3 regions of the Alcanivorax sp. P2S70 genome follow, and region 3 is predicted to be linked to each of the others. Evidence: predicted binding sites of a transcription regulator. Region 3 holds the regulator's gene; each other region holds the start of a gene.
What was found. Region 3 encodes FNR, which switches genes on or off when oxygen is low (the NO sensors DNR and NnrR bind a similar motif). Its sites were predicted from a motif close to TTGATNTANATCAA; they were not measured.

Region 1 (10,112 bases), on a different contig from region 3:
TTATCAATCAGCAAGCTGAAGAACGGGTTCTCGACAATCGGGTGATAGAGAGACTGATCTTCAAAAGAGAAGCCCACCACCAAATCGCTAGTGTCACTTAATGCCCATTCGGTGCGATTGGCGACACGCCATTTTTCCACGTTATACAGAAAATTACCGGGAATATTGTTGGGGTTGGCCTGGTAGGGATCCTCGTCAAACTGCGCCTGGCTGAGAGAGCCAGGCAGTTCCTGGTCGTTATCCACATAGGTAAGGTAAAGGCGGTTTTCGATCCGATCGCTGATCTGCCAACCCGTATTGGCATAAACACCGCTGCGCTGCTGTTCCTGATGACCACGAAAACCGTCATAGCTACGCTGTTCGACGGTTACCAGACCATCAAAGTCCCCGGCAACGGCGCCACCGGTAACACTGTTCTGCACCGTCCCATGACTCCCCGCGCTCAGGTAAACCTCATTGGGGGTGGTTCGCGCAGTGGGGGTAATGAAGTTGATGGCGCCACCAAGGGTGCTGGCGCCGTAAGTCATGGCATTGGCGCCGCGGGCGACCACCGCATAGCGTGCCGCCAGCGGATCGATAAAACTGTTGTGGTTGTTGCCATCTGCAGCTGTGACGGGCAATCCGTCGATCATCAACTTCATGCCATTACCGTCATAGGCAACCGCATCCAGATTGGAACCTCGACTGGAGATAAAGGTCCCGTCGCCAGTAGAGCCTGTAGCCGTCCACATACCCGGTACATAACGCAGCATGTCACCCAGGCTGACGACACTACGCTCTCTGAGATCTTCCGCCTCGACCAATGTTACCCCACCCGGGGTCAGCGCCTGCTCACGTTCGAGTTTTGCCCTGGTTGTCTCGGCAGTTTCCATTTGCTCGACTTCTACCTTGATCGCGGCAAGCAGGTTTTCTTCTCCTGCCGGCTGTCCTTCGACAGCAGAGGCGGCCATGGGCAAATAAAGGCCCATACTGGTAGCGAGCAGTTTACGAGCAGGCAATCGCATTTCTTTTCCCCGGCAAAGTCAACGTCAGTCGCGCGGTATTGCTTCAACGCGGGCGGGGATTCTACGGATGCGCCGGTGTGGACAACATGCGGCATAATGCCACACGCAAACTGGCTATCTCCCGGTGACGACCCGACTGGCCCGCCGGGCAATCAAGCCTGCCGAAAATGCCGTCTCACGTTTTCATTTACCCAGCTGCCCAGGCGCTCCTTGCCAATGCCATTAATAAAATCGCGTACCTGTTCCGTGTAGGCCAGATCTTCCTCCAGGATATGGTTCAACAACCATTTTTCCAGCATTCGCAAAAGGGGTTCTACCACATCCTCGCCTGCAAGATGACGCTGGCGCAGGGCCTCAAGATGGAAGGTAAATTGACGGTGCAGATGGTGGTGTCCATCCAGCTCCTGATAACCCGCGCGCTCCATCAGGGCTTCCTCGAAATCAAAATGGGACTCGGTGTAATCGACCAGATCATAGAGCACACGTTCTACCCCCTGGCGAGCATCAGGGAGGCCGACAAGACGATCCAGATCATTGATCAGATCCACAATGCGTCGGTGCTGTCGATCAATCACCACAATCCCCAGCTCGTATTCCTGACTCCAAACAATGCGCATGTTTCACCTCCTTGTTATGGATCCCGGAAGGCTAGCAGCCTGGTCTGGCAGCATATGGATCCAGATCAAGATTGTGATGACTTGCAATGCCTGCCGGCACAGGCACACTGGACTTTCATCTCCCAGCTTTCCGGCATCCATTCGTGTTGCCATGCTATGGCCAGGTATTTCTTTGCGCCCAACGTCATTCGACCGTTGAACGAGGAGTTACCACGTTATGTCTTCCAATATGGATCTTGCCAACCGTCCCGATTACGACCAGGTGATTCAGGATATCGCTGACTACGTGATCCATTTCAATATCACCTCACGGGAAGCCATGGAAACGGCCCGCCATTGCCTGATGGACACCCTGGGTTGTGGCCTGCTGGCGCTGCGCTTCCCGGAATGCACCAAACATCTTGGGCCACTGGTGCAGGGCACCGTGGTACCCAACGGCGCACGTGTACCGGGCACGCCGTTCATTCTTGATCCAGTGAAAGCCGCCTGGGACATCGGCTGCATCATTCGCTGGCTGGATTTCAACGACACCTGGTTGGCCGCAGAGTGGGGCCATCCTTCGGACAATCTGGGCGGCATTCTTGCCGTGGCCGATCACCTGTCCCAGCAGCGGCTGGCCAATGGCCAGGCGCCGCTGACCATGAAGGATGTGCTGGAAGCCATGGTCAAAGCCCACGAAATCCAGGGGGTGCTGGCGCTGGAGAACAGCTTCAACCGTGTCGGCCTGTGCCATGTGTTGCTGGTACGGGTGGCCTCCACCGCCGTGGTCACCCATATGCTGGGCGGCGACCGCGAGCAGATCATGGCGGCCCTGTCCCAGGCCTGGGTCGATGGCTCGTCCCTGCGCACCTATCGCCATGCCCCCAATGCCGGCTCACGCAAATCCTGGGCCGCAGGCGACGCCACCTCCCGCGCCGTGCGCCTGGCCGACATGTCCCTGCGCGGCGAAATGGGCATTCCCAGCGTGCTCACCGCCCCGCAGTGGGGCTTCTACGATGTGTCCTTCAGCCACACCAACAAGGACCTGGCCCTGAAACCGGAAGGCGAGCGCGAATTCCGCTTCCAGCGGGACTACGGCACCTATGTGATGGAAAACATTTTGTTCAAGATCAGCTTCCCGGCGGAGTTCCATGCCCAGACCGCCTGTGAAGCTGCGGTGACCCTGCACCCGCAGGTGAAAGACCGGCTCGACGAGATCGAGCGTATCGTCATCACCACCCATGAATCCGCCATCCGCATCATTTCCAAGCAAGGCACCCTGGCCAACCCGGCGGACCGCGATCACTGCATTCAGTACATGACTGCGGTACCGCTGATCTTTGGCAACCTGACGGCAGAGCACTATGAAGACCCATTCCACGCCGCCAACCCGTTGATCGACACCCTGCGCGAAAAAATGGAAATCGTGGAAGACGAGCGTTACACCCGCGAATACCTGGACCCGGACAAGCGCTCTATCGCCAATGCCATTCAGGTGTTTTTCAAGGACGGCAGCCACACCGAAAAAGTGGCGGTGGAATACCCCATCGGCCACCGCCGCCGCCGTGAAGAAGGCATTCCGGTGCTGGAGGAGAAGTTCAAAAGCAATCTGGCGACCCGCTTCCCTGCCGGCCGCAGCGACGCAATCTTTAGGTTGTGCAAGGACCAGAAGACTCTGGAGAGCACCCCGGTGAATGCCTTTATGGATAGGCTGGTGATTTAAGGACGACGGGAGAGCCATGTGCCGCTCCCGTCCCCCCCCGTCAACACACTTCGATTACAACCTTGCCCCGGCAACGACCGCTACGGTTGCGCTCATAGGCCGCTTCGCTGTCTTGAAGGGGAAAGACACTGTCGATAATGGGGGTCAGGGCACCCTGTTCCACCATCTCCGCCAGGGTATCCAGATCTTCGCGGTAGGATTCCACCACCACGGTGCCGGCCTTCTTGCCGAGCAGACGGTAGAACGGCGTAGCCACCATGGACGCTCCCTGGCCACCGGTGGAAATAAAGTGCCCGTGCTTGCCCAGCAATGCCTTGCAGGTCAGCGGTGTTTCATAAGAGGTCACATCAAACACGATGTCGAACTCGCCAGCGGTCTTGCGGTAGTCCCCCTGGGTGTAATCAATCAGGGCGTCGGCACCGAGCTCACGGACGAAATCCAGATTGCGGGTACTGCACACCCCGGTGACATGCAGCTTCATCTGCTTGGCGATCTGGACCGCCAGCGTGCCGACCCCGCCAGAGGCGCCAATGATCAACACTGACTTGCCCGCCCTGGCACCGCCCTTGCGCAGCCCCTGCAGAGCGGTCAGAGCGGCCAGGGGCAGGGAGGCGGCTTCATTAAAACTGAGGCCCCTGGGTATCTTCGCCACCCGATGCTGGCTGATGATCGCCTGCTCGGCGAGCGAGGCGGTACGCAGCCGCATGTCCATGCCATAAACCGCATCACCGATTTCGAAATGACGCACATTGCGGCCTTTGGCTATCACCACGCCGGCCAGGTCATCACCAAAAATCGGCGGCAGACGCTTGATTCCCACCGGGGTCGCGGCCACGGCCAGGTGGTAATTGAGCTTCCAGTCCTTGGGATTCACGGATGCCGCATGCACCTGTACCAACACATCATCCGGCCCCGGCTGTTGCGGGGCATCGGTCTCGGTCAGGGTCAGTTTGGCGTTCAGGCCCCAGCCTGTGGTGACGATGGCTTTCATGGTCAGCTCCGTGATGACGATTCGGCGCCCAGCTTAACAAAGCCCTGCGCGCAGGGGAGGGTCCGATAACGCCAAGGGGCGGGAGGATTCCGGTCAATGCCGCTGCACTTACCCCGGATCGACCTTGCCACGCAGGGATTTGATCTGGCCGCGTTTGGTCTTGTTGTCCATGCGGCGCTTCTTGCTACCCAGGGTCGGGCGGGTGGGTTTACGCTTTTTCTGCTCTACCGTCACGCTCTGGATTAACTGGGCCAGCCTTGCCAGCGCGTTTTCCTTGTTTTTTTCCTGGGTGCGAAACTGCTGGGCCTTGATCACCACCACACCATCGCTGTTGATGCGCTGATCACTCAACGCCAACAGCCGCTCCTTGTAGACATCCGGCAATGAGGAAGCACGGATATCAAAACGCAGATGAATGGCACTGGAGACCTTGTTAACGTTCTGGCCACCACTGCCCTGGGCACGAATGGCCTGCAGGTCGATCTCTGAATCAGGAATCTGTAAATTGTTGCCTATTTGAAGCATGTCCGTCCTCATAATGTGTCGGACAGCATAACAGGGAAGGGATATGACCATCATCGGGATTGATCTGGGCACCACTAACAGTGCCTGCGGGGTATGGACAGAGGACGGGGTCAAACTGATCCCCAACCGGCTCGGCGAGGTGCTCACCCCATCCGTTGTTGGCCTGGACAAAAACGGGGAAATCATCGTCGGCCGGACCGCCCGGCAGCGTCTGATCAATCACAGTGATCGCACGGTAGCAGCGTTCAAACGGCTGATGGGCACAGACCATCAGGTCAAACTCGCCAAACGCACCTTCACTGCCACCGAACTCTCCTCGCTGGTGCTCCGTTCCATCAAGGAAGATGCCGAAACGTTTCTGGGGGAAACGGTAACCGAAGCCGTCATCAGTGTACCGGCCTACTTCAATGACAATCAGCGCCAGGCCACCAAACAAGCTGCGGAGCTTGCAGGCCTCAAGGTCGAACGACTGATCAACGAACCCACCGCTGCGGCCATTGCCTATGGCCTGCATGAAAAGCAGGAGGGCCTGTTCCTGATTCTGGATCTTGGCGGCGGAACCTTTGATGTATCACTGCTCGAGTTCTTCGACGGCATCATGGAGGTTCACGCCAGTGCCGGGGACAACTTTCTTGGCGGGGAGGATTTTGTCGATGCGATGGTCGAAGACGTGCTACGCGAGCAAGGCATAAAGCGCGACCACCTCACCCCGGTGCAGTTGCAGAACCTGTACCTGCAGATGGAAGGGGCCAAACGCAAGCTCAGCGCCCAGGAACAGACACTGACACTGGATCTCGGCAAACAACCGGTGGAATTTACCGTAACCAGTGACTGGTTCACCCGTGTCTGCACACCGCTGTTATTGCGCGCCAAACATCCCATCGAACGCGCTATTCGCGATGCCAATCTCAATCCCGGCAAAATTGATGATGTGGTACTGGTCGGCGGCTCGACCCGGCTCGGGATCTTCCGTTCAACTGTGGGCAAGATGTTTGGTCGCTTACCGTCATGTCATCTGGATCCGGACACCGTTGTCGCCATGGGCGCCGCGATTCAGGCCGGGCTGATGATGCGCGATGAAGCGCTGGACGATGTGGTGTTGACCGATGTTTGCCCCTATACCCTCGGTACCGGCGTTCTCAATCGTGATAACCCCCGCCAGGGCGATTACTTTCTACCCATTATCGAACGCAATTGTGTCGTGCCTGTGAGCATCGTCAAACAGGTCTACACTGCCCATGACAACCAAACGGAAGTCACCGTCAAGGTGTACCAGGGCGAAAACCGCCTGGTCGAAAAGAATGTATACCTGGGAGAGCTGACGGTACCGGTACCGGCCGCGGCCAAAGGGGAAGAAGCCATCGACATCCGCTACAGCTATGACATGAATGGATTGCTGTCGGTCGATGTCACCGTGGTCTCCAACGGAAAAGCCCACCATCACCTGATTGAGCACGCTCCCGGGGCGCTTGGCGAAGCCGAGAAACAGGCAGCATTGGCGAAACTGGAAAAACTCAAGTTTCATCCCCGTGACGGAGAAGAGAACAGAGCTTTGCTTGCCCGTGGTGAGCGACTCTATGAAAGCTGCCTCGGTGAGCGACGGGACTACGTGGCAAATGTCATGCAACAATTCGAACGCGTGCTGGAAAGCCAGAACCCAGCGGAGATCGCCAAAATGAGAAAGCAGGTCAGCGATGCGCTGGCCCAACTGGAAAATGAGGACTGGTTCTGATGGATCGCTGGGGTATTCTTGAACTGGAACCCACCAGCGATGCGCGCGCCATCAAGCGGGCCTATGCTCGCCAGCTCAAACAAACCCGACCGGATGAACAGCCCGAGGCTTTCCAGCGATTGCATGAAGCGTACAAGCAAGCGCTTGCGCATGCGGCCCGGCAGTCCAGTGCACAGCAGCCTTGTGCCGACCCCCTCGGCGAACAGAATACAACACCGGAAACACTGGCAAGCTGGACCCTTACCCTTTCGGACACAACGACAACCGGCAGCGACACGGTACAGACTGAGACTCAACAAGCCGAAGATATCCTGGCCCCACTGCTCCAGCGGTGCGAGGCACTGATGGCCGAGCACCACGGTGCCCGGCAACCGCAGTACTGGAACTTCCTGTTGCAGCAGCCCCTGTTCCTCGATGACGATTGTCACCGCCGCTTTGCCCGCCGTTTGTTTGATCTCATCATCGCACATGAAGCGGCCATTCTTGGCGGTGATACACGCCGCACACCAATGTCGCCAGCGGTGCTCTTCTCTCTCGACAATCTGTTCTTCTGGTCTTCCCTGGAGGCCGATGCGTTCCGGGGCCATGACCGCGTGATGCTTGAATCACTCTTTTCGCGAATAGATGACGCACAGCAAACTCAGCCCTTTGCGGGGGTGCGAGGAGGAAAAAAAAGGATCGCTCACCAGCCACTTGTTAGCCACCCGTCTGAGTTCGCCCTGGCTAACCCGTTACTGCGCGGGTTGGCGATGGTCGTTGATGTTGTGATGCTGGGCCTGGTGCTGAAAAGCCTATTCAATATTTCCTGGGTCGACACACACTTCAGTCACTTGCGTCCGCAAGGTGACGACATGCTTTTACTGATCCCGATCTACCTGCTCTTTGCAGCACTGTGCGAACTCAGCCCCTTGCGTGCCGCCCCCGCGCCCTGGCTATTCGGCCTGCGTGTCATGACCCGAACGTTCAAACCAGTGACATTGCGGCATGTGCTTCGACGAGCCGCATTCCTGTTATGCCTGCCATTAATGCTGTACCTGAATCAGTGGGCATTGGGTCTCAACACCCTGGTACTGCTGGTCATGTTCATCAACCTTTTTCTGCAGGGCGACCTGCTGCAAGACCGCTTTTCTGGCACACGTATTATCAACTGGCCTGAAACACGCAACCGCCAACGAGAAAGGAGAGGCTGATATGCCCTGGGACCTGCTCGGCATTCAGCCCACTCAGGATGTACGGGCGATCAAACGCGCCTATGCGCAACAGCTCAAACACACCCGTCCAGATGATGATCCCCTTGCGTTTCAGCAGTTACATCAGGCCTACAAAACCGCCCTGGCGCTGGCGGCCAATGATACGACGGCCCCGCAGGAAACCCCTGACATAGACACCGCAGAGGTTATTGACAGTGCCTCGACACCCGAACCCTTGTCATACCCTGATACCGAAGCAATAACATTACGCCCGTCAGCCGAGGCCCCTAAGGAGGCGGTGTCGCAATGGATCAGTAACGCCAAACAGTATCTTTCAACCCCAGAGGGCCGTTCACAACCTCAGCAATGGCAACCGCTTTTTACCCGCGCGGAACTACTGGATGACGGTTTCCATCATGCCGCCGGGCAGGAGCTTTTCAGGCTTATCGCTGAACAGTATCAGGCAACTGGCGAACTTGCTGATGTGGCGGTGCTATCGTATCTGAATGCGTTTTTTCACTGGACAGGTCAACGCACGGCATTGGCTAACACATTGGGCAGCACCGTATGCGACCCCATTTTTGCCCGACTTGATGCACTCAGCGCCCCCCCGGTAGAGGGTCATGGAATACGGGGAGGAAAGCTGATTGGCCCCTCTGCGCAGCGTGTCGTCGCGAACCAGGATCATGATGTCCCGCCCACACATGCCTATGGCAGCTACAGCATTCGCATCCTGGCCTTTGTGATGGACCTGTTTTTTGTCATGGTGGCCATTGCGATTCTTCTCGTAGGTCCCATCAAAATGATCAGTGGTACGCAATCCGGATACGAAAGCCTGTTGCTACTTTGCACCTTGCCGGGTTATTTGCTGATGGGTCTGATTATGGAAACCACTCCCCTGCAAGCCACTCCGGGAAAGTATTTGCTCGGCTTGCGTGTCGTCAATCGTCATGGCCAGCGTTTGCCTTTCTGGCACAACGGGCTGCGCGTTATTGCCTTCATCCTCACCGGCCTGCTCTGGAAAGTGATTTTTATCGTCAACGCCTTTTTGGGAGGGCGGCTGTTGCATGATCGCATTAGCCGAACGGTAGTGATTTCGCAGCGTTCTGCGAACGGAGGGTACTGACATTGCAGGTGACGATGACCGGTGTCATCGTCACCTGAAAGAGGTTACTTCTTCACATCCCGGTCATAACTCAACCGCTTGGCCGCATCCAGCGTCAGCATTTGCATGAAGGCACGCGTTTCGCCATCAGAGCCAGTAGGCGTGCCTCCCTCACCGCCACCGAATACATACTGTGGCACCTTGCGGTTGGCGAAAGCCTGGGCCCAGATTTTCTGGATTTCGATTTCCGCATCCAGTTTCTGCGCCAGGGCGTTATCCGCCTGCAGCACCGCTTTCTTCTGGTAGGCTTCCGCGTCAGCCAGGGTACGACGTGTTTCCGCTTCGATACGGGCTTTTTCCAGCTGGATCTGTGCAGTCTGTTTCTCGATTTCCGATTGCTCTTTCTGTTTCTGGGCTTCGGTAATGGCCAGCTGCTTTTCCGTCTCTGCTTCGGTAGTGCGCTGGATCTGATCCACCTTGGCCTTGGCCTGCCGTTCTGCCACTTCACGCTCCCCGCGGGCAATGGCCAGCAACCGCTGCTCTTCTTCCTGGACCCGCTGCTCACGGGCGATGGCGCGGTCGGCGGACGCCTTCTGTTTCAGTTGCATGCGCTCGACAAAACGCTGGTTGGGATCCATCTGAGTCACACGGGCTTCCACCACGGAGACGCCGTAATCGATAAAGCGCTGGGATTTACGCAGTGGAATACCGGTCTCATCCAGCATCTTGCGCACCACGAAGATTACCTTGCTGTCATCTCCGTAATCCTGCTGATCCGTGCCCATGGCAACGTTGGCAGAGCCCTTGATATCACCGACGCGTTTCTGGCTGACTTCTTCGCGACGCACGATATAAATGCCGTTGATCATCTGGTTTTCGAATTCGGTATTGAATTCGGTACGGCCACCGGAGTAGTACTCTTCGGCGCTCATCAGAGAAGCGTTGGCCTGCAGGGTTTCCTTGAAGGCCGGGATCAGGGCAGTGCGCAACAGGTTTTCCGGGGTGCGATATTCATGGGCCAGGCGCAGGAAGGTGTCCTGGTCCGTGGGAATGGTAAAGCGGACCGTGGCCTGGGCATTGGCATCCACCTGATCCAGGAACATGATGTTCTGTGGCGGCAAGGCAGCGGATGTTTCCGAGTGTTCGACTTCCACATAATCCAGCGTTTCACTGCCGCCGCGCACGGCCTGTACCGTCAGCGCGCGCTTCCAGGAGTTCCAGCGCCCGAAGAAGAAGAACTGATACC
Region 2 (10,112 bases), on a different contig from region 3:
CAACAACGCCGGTGTTGCCCTGGGTGCCACCGTGGAAGACATGAGCTACGACGATTTCGAGTGGCTGATGAACATCAATTTCTGGGGCGTGGTGTATGGCACCAAGGCGTTCCTGCCGTACCTGAAGCAATCCGGCGAGGGGCACATTATCAATGTGTCTTCCATCTTTGGTCTGGTCGGCATTCCCACCCAGTCAGCCTATAACGCTGCCAAATTTGCGGTACGTGGCTTCACCGAATCGCTGCGCATCGAACTGGAAATGGAAGGTAGCCCGGTGTCCTGTACCTCCATCCACCCCGGTGGCATCAAAACCAACATCGCCAAGGCCGCGCGCATGAGCGAGGGCGTGGAACGCATTACCGGTGCCAACAAGGAACAGTCCATTCAGGATTTCGAGAAACTGTTCCGCACCACCCCGGAAGAAGCCGCCAGCACCATTCTCAAAGGGGTGCGTGGCAACAAGCGCCGGGTCCTGATCGGTTCCGATGCGGTGGCAGTGGACACCATGCAGCGCCTGCTGCCGACCAGCTACCAGAAGCTGATCGCCATGGGCCAAAAGTACATGAGCAAGAAGTAACCGTGTCCGAGCGCCCTTTTTCCCAGGCCTGCGAAAACAACAAGGGGCCGATCCTGGCCGTGCTGCAACAGCACTGCCAGGCACCGGGGGCGCTGCTGGAAATCGGTTCGGGCACCGGGCAGCATGCTGCCTGGCTGTCCGCCCAGCTTCCTCACCTGCAGTGGCAAGCATCTGATGTGGCAGACAACCTGCCAGGCATCCGCCTTTGGCAGCAAGAGCCAGCCAACCGCTCCCTGCCCGCTCTTGAACTGGACGTGTCCGGCGACTGGCCTGCTGGTCCCTACCGCTATCTCTTTACCGCCAACACCTTCCATATCATGAGTGCAGAACAGGTATCTCGCTGTATCGAGCACGGGTGCGAGAGACTGGAAACGGGCGGAGCCTTTCTGGTCTATGGCCCGTTCAATTACGACGGTCGCTATACCAGTGAATCCAATGCCCGTTTCGACGCGTGGCTAAAGGCAGCCGGTAGCCACCGCGGGATCCGGGATCAGGAATGGGTAGTTGAGGCCTTTTCACGCCATGGCGCTACGCTGCGGGCAGACCACGCCATGCCCGCCAACAACCGGATACTGGTTTTTACACGCTAGCCTGGCGGGCACGGCGCATGCGAGGCTTGAGGTAGAGCACCCCGAAGATCATGATCATCACCCCGTCACGCCAGTGAAACAGCCCTCGGCGACGGATCCAGACCCCAAACCCCACCAGCTCCAGGGCATGTAAAAAGGCCACCACCGCCCCCGCGCTCAGTAACAAACGGTCGAACGGTACCGGTAAATCCGCGAAAATGGCTAACAATACCGCCAACCAAAACACTACAATGACCCCGCGAAACATGTTCATGCTCAAGATCCTCTGACAGCGCTGGCTATTTTTTCTACAATAGGTGGTTTAGAGGATCGGGGCCGGTCTGCTGGCCGGAACCTTGGACCTGCCCGACAAGCAGCAGGTTCTACAACAAACCACTCGCATTCAGACTGAGCGAATACATGCAAAAAGACAAGGCAACCGCCTGGACCCTGGATCAGTTCCCGGTCCCCGAAAAAGACGGCGAACGCCGCTTTCACGATTTTGATCTGGACCTGCGCCTGATGCGCGGGATTGCCGATCTTGGCTTCCAGTATTGCACCCCCATTCAGGCCGAGGTGCTGGAACACACCCTGGCCGGCGCCGACGCCATTGGTCGCGCCCAGACAGGCACCGGTAAAACCGCCGCCTTCCTGCTGACCGTCATCAACGATCTGCTCAAGCACCCGCTGGAAGTGAAACGCTACGCCGGTGAGCCCCGCGCATTGATCGTCGCCCCTACCCGCGAACTGGCGATGCAAATCGAAAAGGACGCCAAAGGGCTGGCGAAGTACACCGACCTGCAGGTCATGAGCGTGGTCGGCGGCATGAACTTCAACCGCCAACAGGAACGCCTGCAAAGCCGGGAAATCGATATTCTGGTTGCCACACCCGGGCGCTTGCTGGATTTTGCCAAACGCCGTGACCTGTGGCTCGACCGGGTGGAATTTTTGGTTCTGGACGAAGCCGACCGCATGCTCGACATGGGCTTTATTCCAGACGTGAAGCGTATTGTCAGCATGACGCCACGCACCAAATACCGCCAAACCCAGCTGTTCTCGGCCACCTTCAACGACGATGTGATGAATCTGGCCCGTCGCTGGACCCAGGACGCCGAAGTGGTAGAAATCGAGCCGGCACAGGTCACCACTGAGCGTGTTGAGCAGAAGGTCTATATCACCAACACCGACGACAAGTTCAAGCTGCTGTACAACCTGATTACCGGCATGAACATGGACAAGGTGATCGTGTTTGCCAACCGTCGGGATATTACCCGCCGCATCAACGACCGCCTGCACAAGAAAGGCCTCAAGGTTTCGATGATCTCTGGCGATGTGCCCCAGAACCAGCGCATGAAGACACTGGAGCGCTTCCGCTCCGGCGACCTGCAGGTGCTGATTGCCACCGACGTGGCCGGGCGAGGCATCCACATCGACGGCGTGTCCCACGTGGTGAACTACAACCTGCCGGAAGACCCGGAAGACTACGTACATCGTATCGGCCGTACAGGTCGCGCAGGCGCCAGTGGCATGTCCATCAGCTTCGCCTGTGAAGACGATGCCTTCCTGCTGCCCGAACTGGAAAATGCCATCAGCATGAAGCTGGAATGCGAATACCCTCCAGCAGACTTGCTGCAGGAACGAGAGGAAAACCATGCCTGAACGGATCAGCCCTGCGGAAGGCAAGGCCCGCTTTGATGACGGCAATGCCCTGTTCGTGGACATCCGCGATCCCGCCAGCTTCGCCGCCGGGCACCTGCGCGGGGCTATCCACCTGAGCAATGCCAACGTGGATCAGTTCCTGGCTGACACCGGCCGGGAGCGTCCCCTGGTGATCTACTGCTACCACGGCAACAGCAGCCAGGGCGCCGCTGACTGGCTGGCCGAACAAGGTTTTCAGGCCGTGAGTCTGGATGGCGGCTACGACATCTTTCGCCAGCAATTTCCAGAGACTCTCGAGGAAACCGCCTGATTGACGTGGGTGGCAAGCTCCCCGCCTGCAGGGCAATCTGACCTGAAACCAGATCGCCCTGCTCGGCAGTCCCCTGCCTCTGTCACAGTAACGAATCAGAAGCGGTAGCCCAAGCCGACCATGTACACCCATGGATCGATTTCCACATCGATCTTGTCTACCCGGGCATCATTGACGTACAACCGAGCCTCGGTATCGATATCGATATTCCAGACGCTCACGTTGAACAGCCAGTTATCATTGATCGCCACATCCGCCCCGACTTCCCAGGCAAAGCCCACGGAATTACTGAGCTTGACGTCGGCATCACCGCCACCCAGCAACGGACTGACAACCGCATCATCAATAGAGTCATCAAAAAAGAGCGTGTAGTTGATACCCGCCCCGAGATACGCCCTTACCGGGCCAACCGACGGCGCGTAATACTGGGCAAGCAAGGTCGGAGGTAAATGACTGGTTTCACCAATCACGACACCGCTGCCACCGGTATCCAGAATAATGTCATGGGTAAATGGCGTCGCACCTACCAGCTCTACCCCAATGGCGTCGGTCACCATATAGGCAAAAGTCAGCCCCAACTGGGTATCGTCGTCCACGTCCACGCCCAACCCGCCCACGACGGGCAAGGCAGAATCGAACGTCTCACTACTGACATCGGGATCAACCTGAATTGCCCCAAAACGTACAATGAAATCCCCTGCTTCATGAGCCAATGCGGGTCCTGCCGCCATCAAGGCGACCAGAGCCATCGCGTTTTTTCCCTGTCCTCGCAGCTTCATATTTTTCCCCTTTCGTTAGCACTATTCTGCTGTGGCGCCTGCATCCCACTCTCACTGAGGCTGGACATCATTGAACGCCACAAGCAGCCAATGGGCATTGCGCTACGTCAATATGGCAAGCGAAAACAGCCGCAATCCCCTGCCCCCGGTGCCGCAACCACTGCTGGACGTAACTGGTCTGCAAGCCAACGGGGACGTCCCCAGAATAGGCAGAGAAAACCAATGCATGCTTATGCGTATCGACAAAATGAAGCGAATGGAGGATCAACGGTTCTTGAACGAAAATCACCCAATCTGACACATTCGCACTAGCGCCCTGATTTCACGTCAACCCAGTTACATACACATCCAGCGTGATAGCGCAGTATAGGAAGCCATCATTGCGACCACCCTGCGCCCCACGCTGACTCGCAGGCCGCACACCAATAACAAAGAGATATTCATCATGGCTTCAAGCTCTCTGATCAACGCATTGCGTGACGCCCACAAGACTCACCTGACCCAACAACTGCAGGCTCCCGAACACTGGCAGGCGATGATAAGCCAAGCCAGCGCCCTGCTTACCGATGTGCCGCTGGGAAAGCTGGTTGACGCCGACAGCCTCTGCCAGGTGGTGGATGCCTGGCTGCAAGACGCCCTGAGCGCCCAGGGACTTCAGCAAGTCGTCACCGATGTTACCCTGGCCGTCTGGGACGCTGCCGAACGCGATGATGCCACCCTGGGCGAGCTGCTGCGCGAAGAACACTTTGAAGCCATTCTCGAACAGGCTCTGCAACTGCAAACCTTGCGAGAAAAAGCCGTACATGCCGCAATGAACCATCCTCTGGTCAGTGAGATGGTGAGCGAGATGCTGTACACCGGCATCAAGAACTTTCTACTGGAAGAAAATGCCCTGGCCAAGCTGCCAGGCGTCAGCAGTGTGATGAAGATGGGCCGCAAGAGTGTGGTCGGCAAGGCTATGGGCGGCATGGAAGAATCCATCCGTACCTATCTTCAAAAAAATATTCGCGTCACCCTGAAAACCGGCGAGCAGTGGCTGAATAAACAACTCACCAACGAGCGCATCGAACAACTTGCCCGAGACGGTTACCGTCGGGTCGCCCCACTAAAGCCCGCTGACTACCTGGCCCTGGTTCCCAAGGCCACCATTGGCGACGTCATTGAGCAAGGCTGCCTCATCGGTGACGAAAGCGCCCGGCTGGATTACACCCGTCGCCTGGTCGGTGTCGGTATTCGGGCCGCCGTGGATTCTCTGAGCCAGATGCCCCTCAAGACCCTGCTGGAAAACATGCAGATCACTGAACAACGGGTCCACGCCATCACCACACCCGCGCTCGCCAAAGGTGCCACTGTATTGGTAGAACAAGGCGTTCTGGAGCCGTTCGTGGAATGGGTGGTGGAGGATTTTTATGGGTCGGAGGCGTGCAAAAAAGTTGTTGAGGCAGTTAACAGTTAATAGTTAATAGTGAACAGTTAACAGCGACGCGCATTGGCATTGCTGTGCGCTGAGAGTACAGAGGCCGCGCCCAAGGTCTGGGCGCGGCCTCTTTCATTGGTGAAAAAAAAATTTACCGCGAGTATTTCGCTGTTAACTGTTCACTATTAACTGTTAACTAGAGGAACGACTCCGCATATTCCGCCAACAACGATCTCGGCACGCCATTCAACTGCACCGACCCGCCATGGACAAAACGCTTGAAGCGTTCGGTCATGTAGGTGAGTCCGGAGCTGGTGGGCGAGAGGTAAGGGGTGTCGATCTGGGCCAGGTTGCCCAGGCACACCACTTTGGATCCTTCGCCTGCCCGGGTGATGATGGCTTTCATCTGATGAGGGGTCAGGTTCTGGCTTTCGTCGATCAGGATCAGGGACTTCTGAAAGCTTCGGCCACGGATGTAATTCATCGCCTTGAACTGGATATTCGCGCGCTCTTTCACGTACTGAATGCTGCCCGTGGGATTCTCATCGTTCAGGTGCAGGGCTTCGATGTTATCGTTGATCGCCCCCAGCCAGGGATCCATCTTCTCTTCTTCGGTGCCTGGCAGAAAACCATGATCTTCAGCCAACGGTGGTGTGGAGCGGGTGGCGATAATCTTGTTGAAGCGCTTTTGCTCCACCGTCATTTCAATGGCCGCTGCCAGCGCCAGAATCGTTTTCCCCGAGCCCGCCGCCCCCGTCAGATTGACCAGATGCACATCCGGGTCGAGCAATAATTGCAGCGCAATGGCTTGCTGGATGTTCATGGGCTTCAGTCCCCATGCCTCCTGCTCCAGCATGCTGTCTGCCTTGTAATGCTTCAGGGTCACCACCCCGTTTTCGATATGCATGACCCGGCCGACAAAGCCTTGCTCATCAATGATGTACTGGTTGGGATAGACCTCTTCCCCCAGAATCTCGCTCACCAGCAAGCCGTGGGAGAGATAATGCAGGGTATCCGGTCCGTCCTGCTCGGTTTCCACCTGGGTGACCTGGTCCCAGAACGAGCCGGGCACCTCAAAATAGCCCCGGGTCAGTTGCTTGATATCCGTGACCAGCTGATCGTTGTGGTAGTCCTCGGACTCGATTCCACAGGCCCTCGCCTTGAGGCGCATGTTGATGTCCTTGGTCACCAGGATAAAGCGTTCATCCGGGGCCTGGGCCTTCATGGCGACCACATCGTTGATGATGCGGTTATCGTTCAGATGATCCGGCAGGGGGGCCTTGATGTCCTCCAGGCTCGACATGAGTACCGTGAGGGTGCCCTGGGTTGAGTTATCCGGGCCGCGCGGAATGGGAATCCCGGCCTCCACCTGTTCCGGCGTGGCGTGACCGAGCACCTTGTCGATTTGGCGAATAGCCGCCCGGCAATCGGCGGCGGTATGCGACTTACCGCTTTTCAGCTTATCCAGTTCTTCCAGCACCGTCATGGGGATCACCACGCGGTGCTCTTCAAAGTTCAACAGGGAGTTGGGGTCGTGGATCAGGACGTTGGTATCGATGACGTAGGTTTTTTTCTGTTCTTGCTCGATGGTGCTGTCGTTCTGGCTGGCGCTCGCGTAGTGGCTGGTGGAAAGGGTGTGGAGTCTGGCCGCGCGCTCTTCCATGCGTATCCCCTGTGCCGTTAAACGGTACGGTTGCGTTGGTTTGGCGGCATTCGGTGAGCGTCAGGTCTGAAATTGCGAGAGTGACGCCTGCCCCCTGCCGCCCTGGTTTTAAGCCTTTTGGCGGTTCAGTTGCATTCAGCTGTTAACAGCTTTTGATCGCGATCACTCCCGCAGAGGCGGGAATGGAATTACCATAACCCAGCTTTTCGAAAGGGATCAATAGCCCTCCTTGAAAACTTTTGCCTTTTCTTTTTCCGTTCTGTCCATTTCATCTGTCCGCTAAACTGGTGAACATCAAACATCGCATAAACGGTAAATCAATCTTATGTCTCTGGATCACCCTCAGGTAATGATGCCCCCGCCAGCGCTGTATCTCGGCGGCCTGTTAATGGGCTATGGCATCGACAGGGCAATTCATTTCCCGGCTGTCCAATTCCCCGGCAGCGTATGGCTGACCAGCCTGCTTGCTGTATTCGGGCTGTTACTGGTAGTACTCGCAGCCCTCCAGTTACGACGGGCGAGGACAACCCTCATGCCTCACCGCGCGGCAAGCACACTGCTGACAACGGGCGTTTTCGCAATGAGCCGTAACCCGATCTATCTTGGCTTCAGCCTGCTGGCCATCGCCGCCGCGCTTAGCCAACACAGTACAGGCATGCTTTTGATGCAGCTCCCGGTGCTTTGGGTCATACATTCACACGTGATTGCCGCAGAAGAAGCGTTTCATGAACAGCAGTTTGGTGAGGCCTGGCAACAGTACCGTAACCGCACTCGACGCTGGCTCTAACCTGAATTCGTTCACAACCCGGTCCCTGCTTGAGCCACAGTGGCGGCTCAAGCTTGCCGTTTTGCAATCGCATGTGACGAGATCCGAAATGGCCAGGCACCAACGTGCTGGCGCGTGTATCAGGCGGCAACCAACCCACGCGGCGATAGAGCTCGGCAACCAGCTCTGAGCAGAACCAACCGCGCCGGTCCGGCTTCCGCTGGAAGGCGGTCAAAACATCAATGGCATTACAGAGCAGGTAATTCTTGTAAGGACGATGCAGCAATCGCCTGACCAAACGCTGCAGCAGCCTGTCCTGACGGTCAGAAAGATCAGGCCCAAGGCGACGGCGCACGGCAACGGATCCGGGATAATCCGCCAACTTGCTGGAAAGGAATACCAGTGACACCCCCGCGACAGGTTTCCCCAGTCGAATATCTACCGACTCCCCCAACGTGGTGGACTCCAGCACCAGAGGTTCGCTGCATTCCGGCAGTCGCACCACCATGCCAATGTGGCTCCAGGGGCTTCGGGTAAACAACCGAATAACCTCACTGGTCACCCCGCGTCCGGAGAACAGCAGTATATCGCCGGTCCGTAAGGTAAAAGCAGAATCCAGAGTGGATGCCATCGCAGACGTTCCCAGGTTTCTGATCGTTCCCGTTGAGAGCACGCTATGCCTGCCGAATGACAGATCGCTGACAGGATGGTCACGGTTTGGTGAAGGCGCTTCCCGTTTTCTCTGCATCCAGCTTTAGGAGCCTGCCTGCAAACCCTCCAGGTGACAGCGAGGCAAAGGTGTCAGAAGGGAGTTTCGAGTAACGAGCTGCGAACCACTAAAAGATGACTACCGGTTTTGCCTCTCGAAACTCATCCCTCGCCTGGCCTCGGCTCGCTATGCAAGCATAGTTATTCGCTTCGTAACGCCCTTCGGGACCGCCCTGCGTGCGTTATCCCGCTGCACGACTCTCCTGCGGAGTGCTCGGGTTAGTTTTAGGCGCAGAACTCAACGATAACGAAGGCATTTCCGTTCTTCTAAAAAACCCCTGAACGATTTTGCGTTTTCCATTCCAACCGAGCTTAAGCTCGTAGCGTGCCGCCATCGTCACATTTCTGTTACCTCCTTGCGGTAACCTTTTCGACACTTTTCGCTCCAGCCCACCCCGCCTATGGAAGAACGACTCTACCTGCTGCAACGCCATCTGCCGGAACTGCTCGAGCTGGAATCCCTGATCCGGCATGGCAAACGGCATTTGCGGGTCAGTACCGTTCATGACGTACCCATGGGAAAGATCAGCCTGCCCATCAAGGTTATCGAGATGGGATCCACCGCTCCCCGGGCTCCGGTGATTGGTTTTTTCGGTGGCGTTCATGGCGTCGAACGGATTGGCAGCCAGGTTCTGATGTCCTGGCTGCACAGCCTTATCCATCGCTTGCAGTGGGATGATCAGCTCCATCGGCGACTTGAGCAGGTGCGGCTGGTATTCATGCCAATGATCAACCCCGGGGGTATCTGGAACCGCACCCGCAGCAATCCCAATGGGGTTGATCTGATGCGCAACGCCCCGGTGGATGCCATGGGCAAGGTACCGTTTCTGGTAGGTGGGCATCGCATTTCCCGCCATCTTCCCTGGTACAGAGGCAAGAGTGGCGATCCCATGGAACCAGAAGCCCAGGCTGTAGCCAGGGTAGTGCAGGAAAAGTTGTTTCCCGCGCCTTTCTCCATGAGCATTGATTGCCACAGCGGCTTTGGGCGCCGGGACAGAATATGGTGCTGCTATGCCCGTAGCCACAGGCCCATTCCACACATTGGCGAGGTCTACCGGCTTAAACAAACCCTGGAGGGCACCTACCCTCATCATCACCCCTACCTGATTGAACCTCAGTCTGTTAACTACACCACCCATGGCGACCTGTGGGACTACCTCTACGATGACGCTCAAGAGAAAGCACCAGCGCATACCTTTCTGCCCTTTACGCTGGAAATGGGCTCCTGGCTTTGGGTGCGCAAGAATCCCCGGCAAATGCTCGATTTCTTTGGCTACTTCAACCCGGTGATCTCCCACCGTCATCATCGGGTACTACGCCAACACCTGCCGTTGTTTGAGTTCCTCACCGCCATGACAGCCAATGCTGGCAACTGGCTCCCCTCAGCCAGTGAACGCAAAACGCTGGCACATCAGGCGATACAGCACTGGTTCCATCACCAGGCATGAGGCTTCGTGAAGCTGGCCCTGCATTTGCATTAATTCGGTGCACACAGTTGGGTCATTCGGCTCACTGGCTTACACTTGCCCAAACCCGATTCAGGAAATTTAGGTATGAAACGATTCGCTCCGGCTCTGGTGCTGGTCCTTGCAGGCTGCCAGAAC
Region 3 (10,112 bases):
TGGAGCTGGTTCATTATTGTCATTGTTGCCATCAACCTGCTGGGGTGTGCGGGGTTGTTGCTCTGGAACAACTCGATTTCTGCAGAAGAAGCGGCAAAGGAAACCACCGGGCATTCCTTTGATGGCATTGTAGAGCGGAACTCCCCCCTGCCACGCTGGTGGCTGGGACTGTTCATCGGCACGCTGATCTTTGCGTGTGTGTACCTTGCCCTGTACCCGGGGCTGGGTAAGTTTGAAGGGATGCTGGGTTGGACCAGTGCCAGCCAGTACGATAGCGAAGTGGCATTGGTTGAACGCCAGACTGGCCCCTTGTTCGAACAGTACGCGCAGGTTCCGATTGAAGAACTGATCAACTACCCCGAGGCACTTGCTGTGGGGGGGCGTCTGTTTGCCAACAATTGTGCCATCTGTCATGGATCGGATGCTCGGGGCGCCAAAGGTTACCCGAACCTGGCAGACGATGTGTGGCTTTATGGTGGCTCAGCAGAGCAGATTGTTACCACAATTACGGCTGGACGTCAGGGCATGATGCCACCGATGGCCGCCGCCATCGGCAATACCGATGACGCAGTTCGAGACATGGCAATCTATGTTCAGAGCCTTAGTCGACCCGATGTCGCAAACAAGGGTAGCAACGCTGCCGCTATTGAACGGGCAAAGCCGAAGTTCGTGATGTGTGCAGCCTGCCACGGCCCGGATGGCTCCGGCAACCAGATGCTGGGTGCGCCCAACCTGACCGATGCCAGCTGGCTTTATGGACCTCGCCTCGAAGATATTGAGTACACAATCAGGAATGGCCGTAGCGGGAATATGCCAGCTCATGAAAACCTGCTGACCAAAGAGCGCATTCATGTGATCAGTGCCTACGTTTATAGCCTTTCTCATAAGCCGGACACGAAAGGCCTCCCCTCGCCGTGATGTAAGGCCCTTGGGTCTCTACTTGGACAATCTGTCGCAGTGCCAGCGTCGCTGGGCTGCGTCAGAATGGAATTCACACAGCCACATCTCCATGGGTGGAGGTCAGCCATGTCCGATCCGCAACGTATTCCGATTCACGACGCCAATAGTGACGGGGCTGTGAGCCTGTACAGCAAACGCGAGCGTATTCAGGTAAAAGCCACCAAGGGACGTTTCCAGGCTATTCGCAATGCCACTATTCTTGGCACCATGGGCCTGTATCTGTTCCTGCCCTGGGTGCGCTGGGATGGCCAGCAAGCAGTGTTGTTTGATCTGCCGGGGCGCCAGTTCAGGATTTTTGGCTGGACGTTCTGGCCACAGGATTTTCTGTTCCTTTCGTGGACGTTGATTATTGCCGCATTTGCCCTGTTCTTTTTTACCGTCCTGGCGGGCCGGGTGTATTGCGGTTACGTGTGTCCACAAACGACCTGGACCCGGTTTTTCCAATGGATCGAACACTGGTGTGAAGGCGACCGGCATAGCCGGATAAAAATGGACCATGCCCCGTGGACGATCAGCAAGATCGTCCGTCGAACAAGCAAGCATATTCTTTGGCTGATTCTGGCATTCCTGACCGGCTTGACGTTTGTAGGGTACTTTTCGCCGATCACAGACCTTTCCCTGCGCATTCTTTCTCTGGGATGGGGGGGCTGGGAGCTGTTCTGGGTGGCGTTCTTCACGGTAGCGACCTATGGCAATGCTGGCTTCATGCGTGAGCAGGTGTGTCTCTACATGTGTCCCTATGCGCGCTTCCAGAGTGTGATGTTCGACGACGACACATTGATCGTTTCTTACGATGAGGGGAGAGGCGAGCCTCGAGGACGCGGGGCCAAAAAGAAGCAATCGGAGAATCCCGATGCTCCCGGTGATTGCATTGATTGCGGAATGTGTGTGCAGGTCTGCCCCACTGGAATCGACATTCGTGACGGTCTGCAATATGAGTGCATTACATGTGCGGCCTGCATTGATGCCTGCGACGATGTGATGGACCACATTCGCAAGCCTCGTGGTCTCATCCGGTACACCACAGATAATGCCCTTAATGGCAAGCCCTCTCATATTCTGCGCCCTCGCCTGCTGGCATACGGGGCTGCCCTGCTGGTGATGTCGACGTTGTTTATGGTCAGTCTTTACAACCGGGTCCCCTTGCAAGTCGATGTGTTACGCGACCGTAATCAACTTTATCGAACCACCAGCTCAGGGATGATCGAGAATATTTACCGCATGGAAATTCTCAACAAGAGCCAGACCCCCCAGCGTTATGAACTGGAGCTTGAAGGTCCAGCGGGTTTAAGCATGGAGAATCGTACTGAATTTACCCTGCAGGGCGGCCAGACTCTGACCCTCCCGGTGACCGTCAGCTATGATCCCTATGAAGTTGAAATGACCTCTTCCACGATCTGGTTCACCGTCAGATCGCTGGATGACCCGGATGTGGAGAACCGTCATGAGTCACGATTCATTGCCCCACGGCGATGAGAAGCCCTGGTACCGCCATCCCTATCTTTGGCTTGCCATGTTGTTGCCGGCCTCTGCGGTGGTGGCGGGTCTGGTAACTCTTTATATCGCCATTGTGAATGCCGACTCCCCGGTAGTGGACGAATGGTACAAGGAAGGTAGAGGTATCAATCGCTCGATGGAGCAGGAACAACTTGCTGCCCGCCTTGGTATTGGCCTGGAGCTATCCCAGGTGGGAGCAGGCATTCAGGCGCGCCTTCTCAGCCGCACAGCGATCCCCTTGCCCGAAACCATTACCGTAACCCTGCGCCATCCGACTCTCGCAGAAAGGGACGTGACCATAGAGCTGTTCCAGCTTGACAGTCACCATTACCGTGCGGATGGAACCTTGCCGGTGGATGGCCGACGCAAAGTGACTGTCACCGCAGCGGGAGGTCACTGGCGGCTTTACCAAACCGTGATGACTGGTGATGGGGATCTACAGCTGGGGCACGTGCCCGCTACATGAGCAACACGACTTGTTGGCACTGCAGCAACCCTGCAGTCGGTACCGTGACGGCGCGAACGCCGGAGGGCCCCCGACCGGTTTGCTGCCCTGGCTGCGCCGCTGCCGTTGAAACCATTTACGGCCTGGGGCTAGAGGATTACTACAACGTCCGGGAAAGTGCTGCTCCGATTCCTGATGACAGTCGTATGGCACTTAACCTCGCGCTGTTTTCTGTCCCCGAGCTGGTGGCCCCCCATCTCAGAAGTACCCCGACTGGACAGCAAATACGGTTGCAATTGTCGGGCCTGACTTGTGCGGCCTGTAGCTGGTTGATTGAAAAAACACTGGGTGATCAAACGGGGGTTCACAATGCCAGCGTTAATCTGGCAGGTATGACCCTGAGTGTGGACTATGAGGGAGAAGCCCGGGTTGAGGACACAGCCAGACGAATAATGAGGTTGGGCTATGGGGTGTCGTTGTTGAACGCCCCCCATGAAAAAGCCGCGCAGCAGCAGGAGCAACGAAAACTTGTCGGACGACTGGCTCTGGCGGGACTGGGAGCCATGCAAGCCATGATGTATTCGACTGCACTTTATATTGGTGTATTCGATGGCAGTGATGCGATCTACGAAATCCTTTTTCGTATCGCCAGCCTGATCGTGGCCACACCCGTGGTTTTTTATGCCGGATGGCCATTCTTCCAAGGGGCGATTTCCGGGCTGCGTGACGGACGTCTGACAATGGATGTTCCCATTGCCCTCGCCCTTCTGCTTGCGTGGGCAGGCAGTCTTGTCGTCATGGCCATGGGGGGAAGCCATGTCTATTTCGACTCAGCGGCCATGTTTGTTTTCTTCCTGCTTGCCAGTCGCTGGTTGGAGCTGCGACAACGACAGGCTGTTCACCGTGCATGGCACACATTGGAGGAAACCCTGCCCCTTGCTGTCAGGCAATACGATGAGGGGAACGATAACCCCTGGATCAGTACTCGACAGATTGTCGCCGGCATGTCGTTGGTGCTTTATCAGGGCGAGACCGTTCCCTGCGATGGAGTGATAAAACAGGGCCATGGTGCTTTTGATGAAGCCGCCATTACTGGTGAGTCTCTGCCCCGAGACGGAGTTGCAGGTGATACCGTCCGAGCCGCCAGCAGGCTGGTAGAAGGAAATGTGGTTCTGGAAGCGCTCGGGCCTCCCGCTTCCAGCCTGGTAGCCAAAATCGGTGATCAGGTAGAACGGGCACAACTGGAACGTCTCAGTGTGGTCCGGGACTGGCAACGAGTCGCACCGCTTTTCACCTTGTCTGTGCTCTGTCTGTCGCTCTTTACGTTTATCTGGCACTGGTCCTCCGGACCAGCACAGGCATTCGAATATACACTGGCAGTGCTTGTGGTAACTTGCCCATGTGCCCTTGCTCTGGCGGTTCCGTTGACCGTAACGGCCACTTTGGGCAGTGCCTTGCAGCAAGGTGTCCTGATCGCATCGCCACGTCAGTTTCTCTCTCTGCCAGAGATTGGCGGGGTTATTTTCGACAAAACCGGCACCTTAACCGCCGGGGAATTCCAGTTCATTTCCAGCAAATGTGTTACGGATGACTTCAGCGAGCCGCAACTCATGGCGATTGCTTCTGCCCTGGAGTGGCAAAACCCTCACCCCCTGGCTGCGCCGTTTCAACAACGCTATCGAGACCCTGAGGTTATCGAGATTGAGGCGGATCAATGCGGTGTCACTGGCTTCCGGGGAGAGAGTCGGTGGCGAATCACCGGCTTGCCTGAACAGGCAAGGGATGGCGCCACTTGTCTCGGACTTTACCAGGACGATGAGCTGCGCATGGTGCTATCTCTGGCTGATAACCTGCGCAGCGAGGCCGAAGGCGTCCTTCAGGATCTTGTAGCGCAAGGTATGGTGGTGCGAATGGCGACCGGCGATAACGCCGTTGCCGCAGGAAAGGTTGCCGCCCACCTTCCGTTACAGGAATGGCGTGCAGATCAAACCCCGCAGAGCAAACAGGAATGGATAGCCTTGTTGGAGCAAAACCAGCGCCAATTAATGGTGGGTGATGGTATCAATGATGCCGGAGCCATGCTGGCTGCGAGCGTGTCTGTGGCAACCGGAAATGCCACCAGCCTGGCTCAGCGGGCTGCTGGTATTTTTCTGCTGAACGATTCATTGCGAGCACTTCCCCGCCTTGCACCACTTGCATCGGCCTGCCGGCATCGGATTTGGCAAAACCTGGGCTGGGCTTTTCTTTATAACTTGCTTGCGGTTCCCTTTGCTGTAGCAGGCTGGATTCCACCGTGGGCGGCAGCGATTGGTATGTCTGCCAGCTCGCTGCTGGTGACGTTGAATGCAACAAGGATGGCACGATGGAAATTGTGATTTTGCTGATTCCCCTCGCCCTGCTTTTCCTGGCGGGCGCTATTGCGGCCTTGTTCTGGGCGCTTCGCAAGGATCAATTTGAGGATCTGGATAACGCTTCCTGGCGCGTGGTGTTCGACGATCGTGCCCAGCGTAAAACTTCCCGCCACGATCGCGGAAAGGAATCGAACGCCAATGATCAATGAAACCTTACCCGGACTCATCCTCGCGTCAATATTGATTGGTGCAGGAGGCGCTGGCCACTGTGTGGGCATGTGCGGGGGAATCAGTGGCGCGCTGACCTTTGCGGTGCCAGAACAACGTCGTACCGGGCTAAGGCTTTGGGGTTGGCAGTTGCTGTTCGGCCTTGGGCGACTCGCGACCTATGTTTTATTAGGCGCGACCGCAGGAGCACTGGGTGGCGAATTGCTGGACGCGTTACCGGCTCCGGCCATGACGGTGGGATTGGCGCTGGCCGGTGTATTGATGCTGTTTCTTGCCTTGCATCTTGCGGGCAAGGGAGGGTTGCTGATGGGGCTGGAGCAAGCGGGGAAGTCTCTTTGGCGCCGCATTCAGCCTGTGACAAGGATCTTTATGCCCATCGACCGGATTCACAAGGCCTGGCTGTTGGGGATGGTGTGGGGTTTGTTACCTTGCGGGCTTGTTTACGCCGCATTAGCACTGGCCGCCACCTCTGGAACCGCCACCAGCGGGGGGCTGGTGATGGCGGCATTTGGCTCTGTCACTGTTGTTCCCGTGGCGGCAACTGGCATTGTGGCATCCCGGTTGACCCTGTTGAGAGGGCCCCGTGCGCGGAAAGTGTCGATAGCAATGGCGCTATTGCTCTCTGGCTCCTTCTTCCTGATGGCATGGTGGATGAGTTCCAGCGGGCATGATCATGCACATCACCACTTGGATTCTCCTCATCACGGGCATGTCGCCCCCTCCTCGTTACCAGACACTCATCGACATTGACCCAGATCAAGATTGGCTGGCCCCTGTCCCGGGATAATAGGGACAGATTTCAGGGAGTCAGCCGATATGCAAGATTGGAACGAAGCGTTAATAGGTCGCTACGGAGGGCCCGGGCCGCGCTATACGTCGTACCCTACGGCTCCCCTGTTTCATGAGGATCTTCCTGTTGATGCCTTTGTTGAGGCCATGGAGGAAGGCAACAAGGCACGCCGCCCTCTATCGCTCTATGCCCATGTCCCGTTTTGCCACCACGTATGCTACTACTGTGCCTGCAACCGCATAATTACTGCGGATCGCAGCCTCGCCGAGCGTTACCTGCAACACCTCAAGAAGGAAATTGTCAGGGTCGCGCAGCATGTAGATTCCCGCCGTCAGGTAACACAGCTGCATTGGGGCGGAGGCACCCCTACCTATCTGACAGATGCACAGATCACTGAGCTGGTGTATCACCTGGCCCGGCATTTCAACCTGCGTGAAGATGACCGTGGTGACTATGCGATCGAAATCGACCCTCGTACTGTGAATAGAGCCCGTCTGGGGCTGTTGAGAGGTCTTGGATTCAATCGCCTTAGCATTGGGGTCCAAGACCTGAATCCCTTGGTGCAACAGGCGGTCAACCGCATACAGTCCTATGAAATGATTAGCGATACCTTGGGCTGGGCGCGGGACTTTGGTTTCAAATCGATTAACGTTGACCTGATTTCCGGCCTTCCGTGGCAAACCGAAATGACTATGGCCCGTACCCTTGAGCAATTGATCAATCTCAAGCCGGAGCGTATCTCGTTATATGGTTATGCGCATTTGCCCGATCGATTCAAGATTCAGCGTCAGATAGACGACGCGGCTCTCCCCTCTCCTACCGAAAAGATACGCATGAACGTACGCGCAGGTCGAATGCTGCAGCAATCCGGATATCGCTTCATCGGGATGGATCACTTTGCACTGGAATCCGACGAAATGGCAGTGGCTCAGCGCAATGGGCTGCTACACCGCAATTTCCAGGGTTACACCCTGCATGGCGACGCAGACTTGCTCGGAATGGGGGTCAGTGCGATCAGCCAGGTGGGCAATTTGTACGTTCAGAATCACAAAGTGTTGAGTGACTGGCAGGCAGCGATTGGCCAGGATCAGTTGCCTCACCATAAGGGCTACCTGCTGGACAAGGCTGATCTCATCCGGCGGGACATCATTATGAAGCTACTGTGTGATTTGCGCCTTGATATCCCGGCGTTTGAGCAGCAATGGGAGATTTGTTTCCGGACGCACTTTGCTGATGCCATGGTCCAGTGGCGGGATTTTGCCGAGCAGGGGCTGGTGGTATTCAATGACGATACACTGATCATAACCGAGCAGGGCCGTTTGGTTAGCCGGGCCCTGGTGCAGCCGTTCGATGCGTACCTGGGAAACAGGCAAACCAAAGGGTTTAGTCGTATAATCTGAACCAGAGTCAGCCATGTATTGCGCGCTGAAACGCGCATGAATTCGTCTGTCGCAAAACCAAGGATGTGACCGTGTCCCAACACGTTTCCTGTAATGATTGTAGCTTGAGCCCTGTTTGCCTGCCGCTGGCTGTCGCGCCCGCGCAAATGGACCAACTCGACAATATTATTCGCCGTGGCCGTCCGCTCAAACGTGGGGAGCACCTGTACCGTGCATCCGATAATTTCGAATCGGTATTTGCTGTTCGATCCGGGGCGATCAAGACCTACGTGGTTAGCCCGGACGGCGAAGAACAGGTGACCGGTTTCTATATGCCCGGCGAGGTATTGGGAATGGATGGAATCAGTACCGCTCACCATGTTTCCAATGCCAAGGCACTGGAAACTGCAACCGTGTGCGAGATTCCTTTCAGCCAACTTGAGAACCTGTCACAGCAGATCCCCACCCTTCAGCACCATTTTTTCAGCCTGATGAGTGATGAAATACGCGCGGATCGTGAGCTGCATATGCTTCTCAGCAAGAAGAGCGCGGATGACCGGGTCGCCTCACTGCTGCTTTCCATGTCGGCAAGACACCAGCGCCGAGGCCTGAGCAGCCACAGTTTCCGCCTGCCCATGTCTCGTTATGACATCGCCAACTACCTGGGGCTGGCAGTAGAAACTGTGAGCCGCATTTTTACCCGTTTCCAGCAAAAGGGGTGGCTGGAGGTGTCCGGTCGTGACATTGAGATTCTTGATCGCGCCAGTTTGTGCGGCAATGCACCGGATACCGGCACCGTGGAGATACAGCTGTGAGCCAAAACCTACTGATTGTTCTGGACCCTGATCTTAAAGCGCCGCAGCCCGCGCTTTCCAAGGCTCTGTTGCTGGCCAGAGAAGAAGACCTGGAGATTACCGTTTTTGTTAACGCCTATTCCGGCCCCATGGTGCGTGCGGTAGGACTGGATGAAGAGCGTTTCAATGCAGCAAAAAAACAGATAACCCATGCCTGGGAGCAGAGAATTTACTCCCTGGCGGGCGCGCACCCTGTTTCGCTGGCCCTCGTATGGGCGAGGCGCGAAATGGATGCGCTTCGCACCGAGATTCTGCGCCTATTGCCTGATCTGCTGGTAGTACATACCAGCCGGGAACAAGGGCTAAGGCGACATCTTTTCACCCCACGTGACTGGCAATTAATTCGTAAAGCCCCTTGCCCTGTGCTGTGTGTACACAGCGAATCATGGGAGCAACCTCCTCGATGGCTGGTAGCACTGGATCCTGGTGAACAGGATGATGATGCTGCGCCTCTGGCGAACACATTGCTCAGTCATGCCCGCACCCTCACCCAATCATTGAATGGCAAACTGCAAGCGTGCCATGTGATGGATGGTGTGGATGACAGCCTGGTGATGTTAGTAGCTGAGGGGGTGCCTGACTACGCAGCAACCCTTGAGTCCCTTAAGGCACACCATAAGCAACAATTTCTGGAATATGCCCGTTCTCAGGGGCTCGACAGCGAGTCTGTTGATCTGTTGGAGGGCCCTGTGGCCGATGCCCTTGCCCGACACTGTGAAGAGAATCAGATCGATGTATTGGTGGTGGGGACGGTGCGCCGCAATCTGGCCGAGCGAATGCTACTGGGGTCAACGGCAGAAACCGTGATCACCCGAGCCAGAAGCGATGTGCTGGTCATCAAACCTGACCGGTTCGAATCCCCCTGGGTGGAATAACCGGTGCCATGCAGGCATGCCACCGGGGACAGGGACTACTGTTCTGCCCTGCGGAATACCGGTTTGTCTGCGGTTGAGTCTGCCTCGCTGTAGCGATAGCCTGCCACATCGAAATTGACCAGCTTGCCCGGGTCCTTGATGCCCTTCTTGAGGATCCAGGCGGCCATCATGCCGCGCGCTTTTTTCGCGTAAAAGCTGATGACCTTGTATTTTCCGTTCTTCTCATCCTGAAAGACCGGCTCCACGATTCGCCCGTTCAACGCTTTCTTGTTGACCGATTTGAAGTACTCGTTGGATGCCAGGTTGACCAGCACATCAGTTTTCTGGGCTTTCATGTCACGGTTTAGCTGATCGGTAATAATATCGCCCCAGAATGCGTAGAGATCTTTGCCGCGGGCGTTGTCCAGACGTGTTCCCATCTCCAGACGATAGGGCTGCATCAGATCCAGGGGGCGAAGCACGCCGTAGAGACCAGACAGCATCCGAAACGAATCCTGGGCGCGTTCCAGCTGCTTGTCGGTAAAGGTTTCAATCTCAAGCCCCGTGTAGACATCGCCCTTGAAGGCAAATGCCGCCGGGCGGGCATTCTTCTTGTTGAACGGACGTTGCCATTGGGCGAAGCGCTCCACATTGAGATGAGCGATTTTGTCACTGACCTTCATCAGGCTTCCCACATCCGCCGGAGAAAGCGCTCTGGCGCGTTCAATCAGCACTTCACTGTCGTCCAGCAAGC

Region 1: a site for FNR is predicted at 1,677-1,690, ahead of Q672_RS28700 (bacteriohemerythrin). Genes of this name have one in related genera too.
Region 2: a site for FNR is predicted at 3,992-4,005, ahead of Q672_RS33215 (OmpW/AlkL family protein). Genes of this name have one in related genera too.

The regions. Positions count from the first base shown of each region.
Region 1 is NZ_AXBZ01000034.1:319,293-329,404, reverse strand. Features, by position in the region: gene Q672_RS28705 (TonB-dependent receptor family protein) at 1-1,004, opposite strand, end outside; gene Q672_RS28700 (bacteriohemerythrin) at 1,157-1,621, opposite strand; gene Q672_RS28695 (bifunctional 2-methylcitrate dehydratase/aconitate hydratase) at 1,839-3,323, shown strand; gene Q672_RS28690 (NAD(P)-dependent alcohol dehydrogenase) at 3,364-4,314, opposite strand; gene arfB (alternative ribosome rescue aminoacyl-tRNA hydrolase ArfB) at 4,423-4,839, opposite strand; gene Q672_RS28680 (Hsp70 family protein) at 4,883-6,571, shown strand; gene Q672_RS28675 (J domain-containing protein) at 6,571-7,761, shown strand; gene Q672_RS28670 (RDD family protein) at 7,763-8,887, shown strand; gene Q672_RS28665 (SPFH domain-containing protein) at 8,932-10,112, opposite strand, start outside.
Region 2 is NZ_AXBZ01000076.1:79,782-89,893, reverse strand. Features, by position in the region: gene Q672_RS33240 (SDR family NAD(P)-dependent oxidoreductase) at 1-577, shown strand, start outside; gene Q672_RS33235 (DUF938 domain-containing protein) at 580-1,167, shown strand; gene Q672_RS33230 (DUF1145 domain-containing protein) at 1,157-1,420, opposite strand; gene rhlB (ATP-dependent RNA helicase RhlB) at 1,567-2,805, shown strand; gene glpE (thiosulfate sulfurtransferase GlpE) at 2,798-3,115, shown strand; gene Q672_RS33215 (OmpW/AlkL family protein) at 3,211-3,894, opposite strand; gene Q672_RS33210 (hypothetical protein) at 4,340-5,350, shown strand; gene Q672_RS33205 (PhoH family protein) at 5,508-6,974, opposite strand; gene Q672_RS34060 (methyltransferase family protein) at 7,324-7,761, shown strand; gene Q672_RS33195 (M14 family zinc carboxypeptidase) at 8,910-9,956, shown strand; gene Q672_RS33190 (hypothetical protein) at 10,062-10,112, shown strand, end outside.
Region 3 is NZ_AXBZ01000004.1:76,335-86,446, reverse strand. Features, by position in the region: gene ccoP (cytochrome-c oxidase, cbb3-type subunit III) at 1-918, shown strand, start outside; gene ccoG (cytochrome c oxidase accessory protein CcoG) at 1,027-2,436, shown strand; gene Q672_RS19705 (FixH family protein) at 2,405-2,923, shown strand; gene Q672_RS19700 (heavy metal translocating P-type ATPase) at 2,920-5,277, shown strand; gene ccoS (cbb3-type cytochrome oxidase assembly protein CcoS) at 5,265-5,462, shown strand; gene Q672_RS19690 (sulfite exporter TauE/SafE family protein) at 5,452-6,231, shown strand; gene hemN (oxygen-independent coproporphyrinogen III oxidase) at 6,298-7,671, shown strand; gene fnr (fumarate/nitrate reduction transcriptional regulator Fnr) at 7,743-8,465, shown strand; gene Q672_RS19675 (universal stress protein) at 8,462-9,379, shown strand; gene yaaA (peroxide stress protein YaaA) at 9,415-10,112, opposite strand, start outside.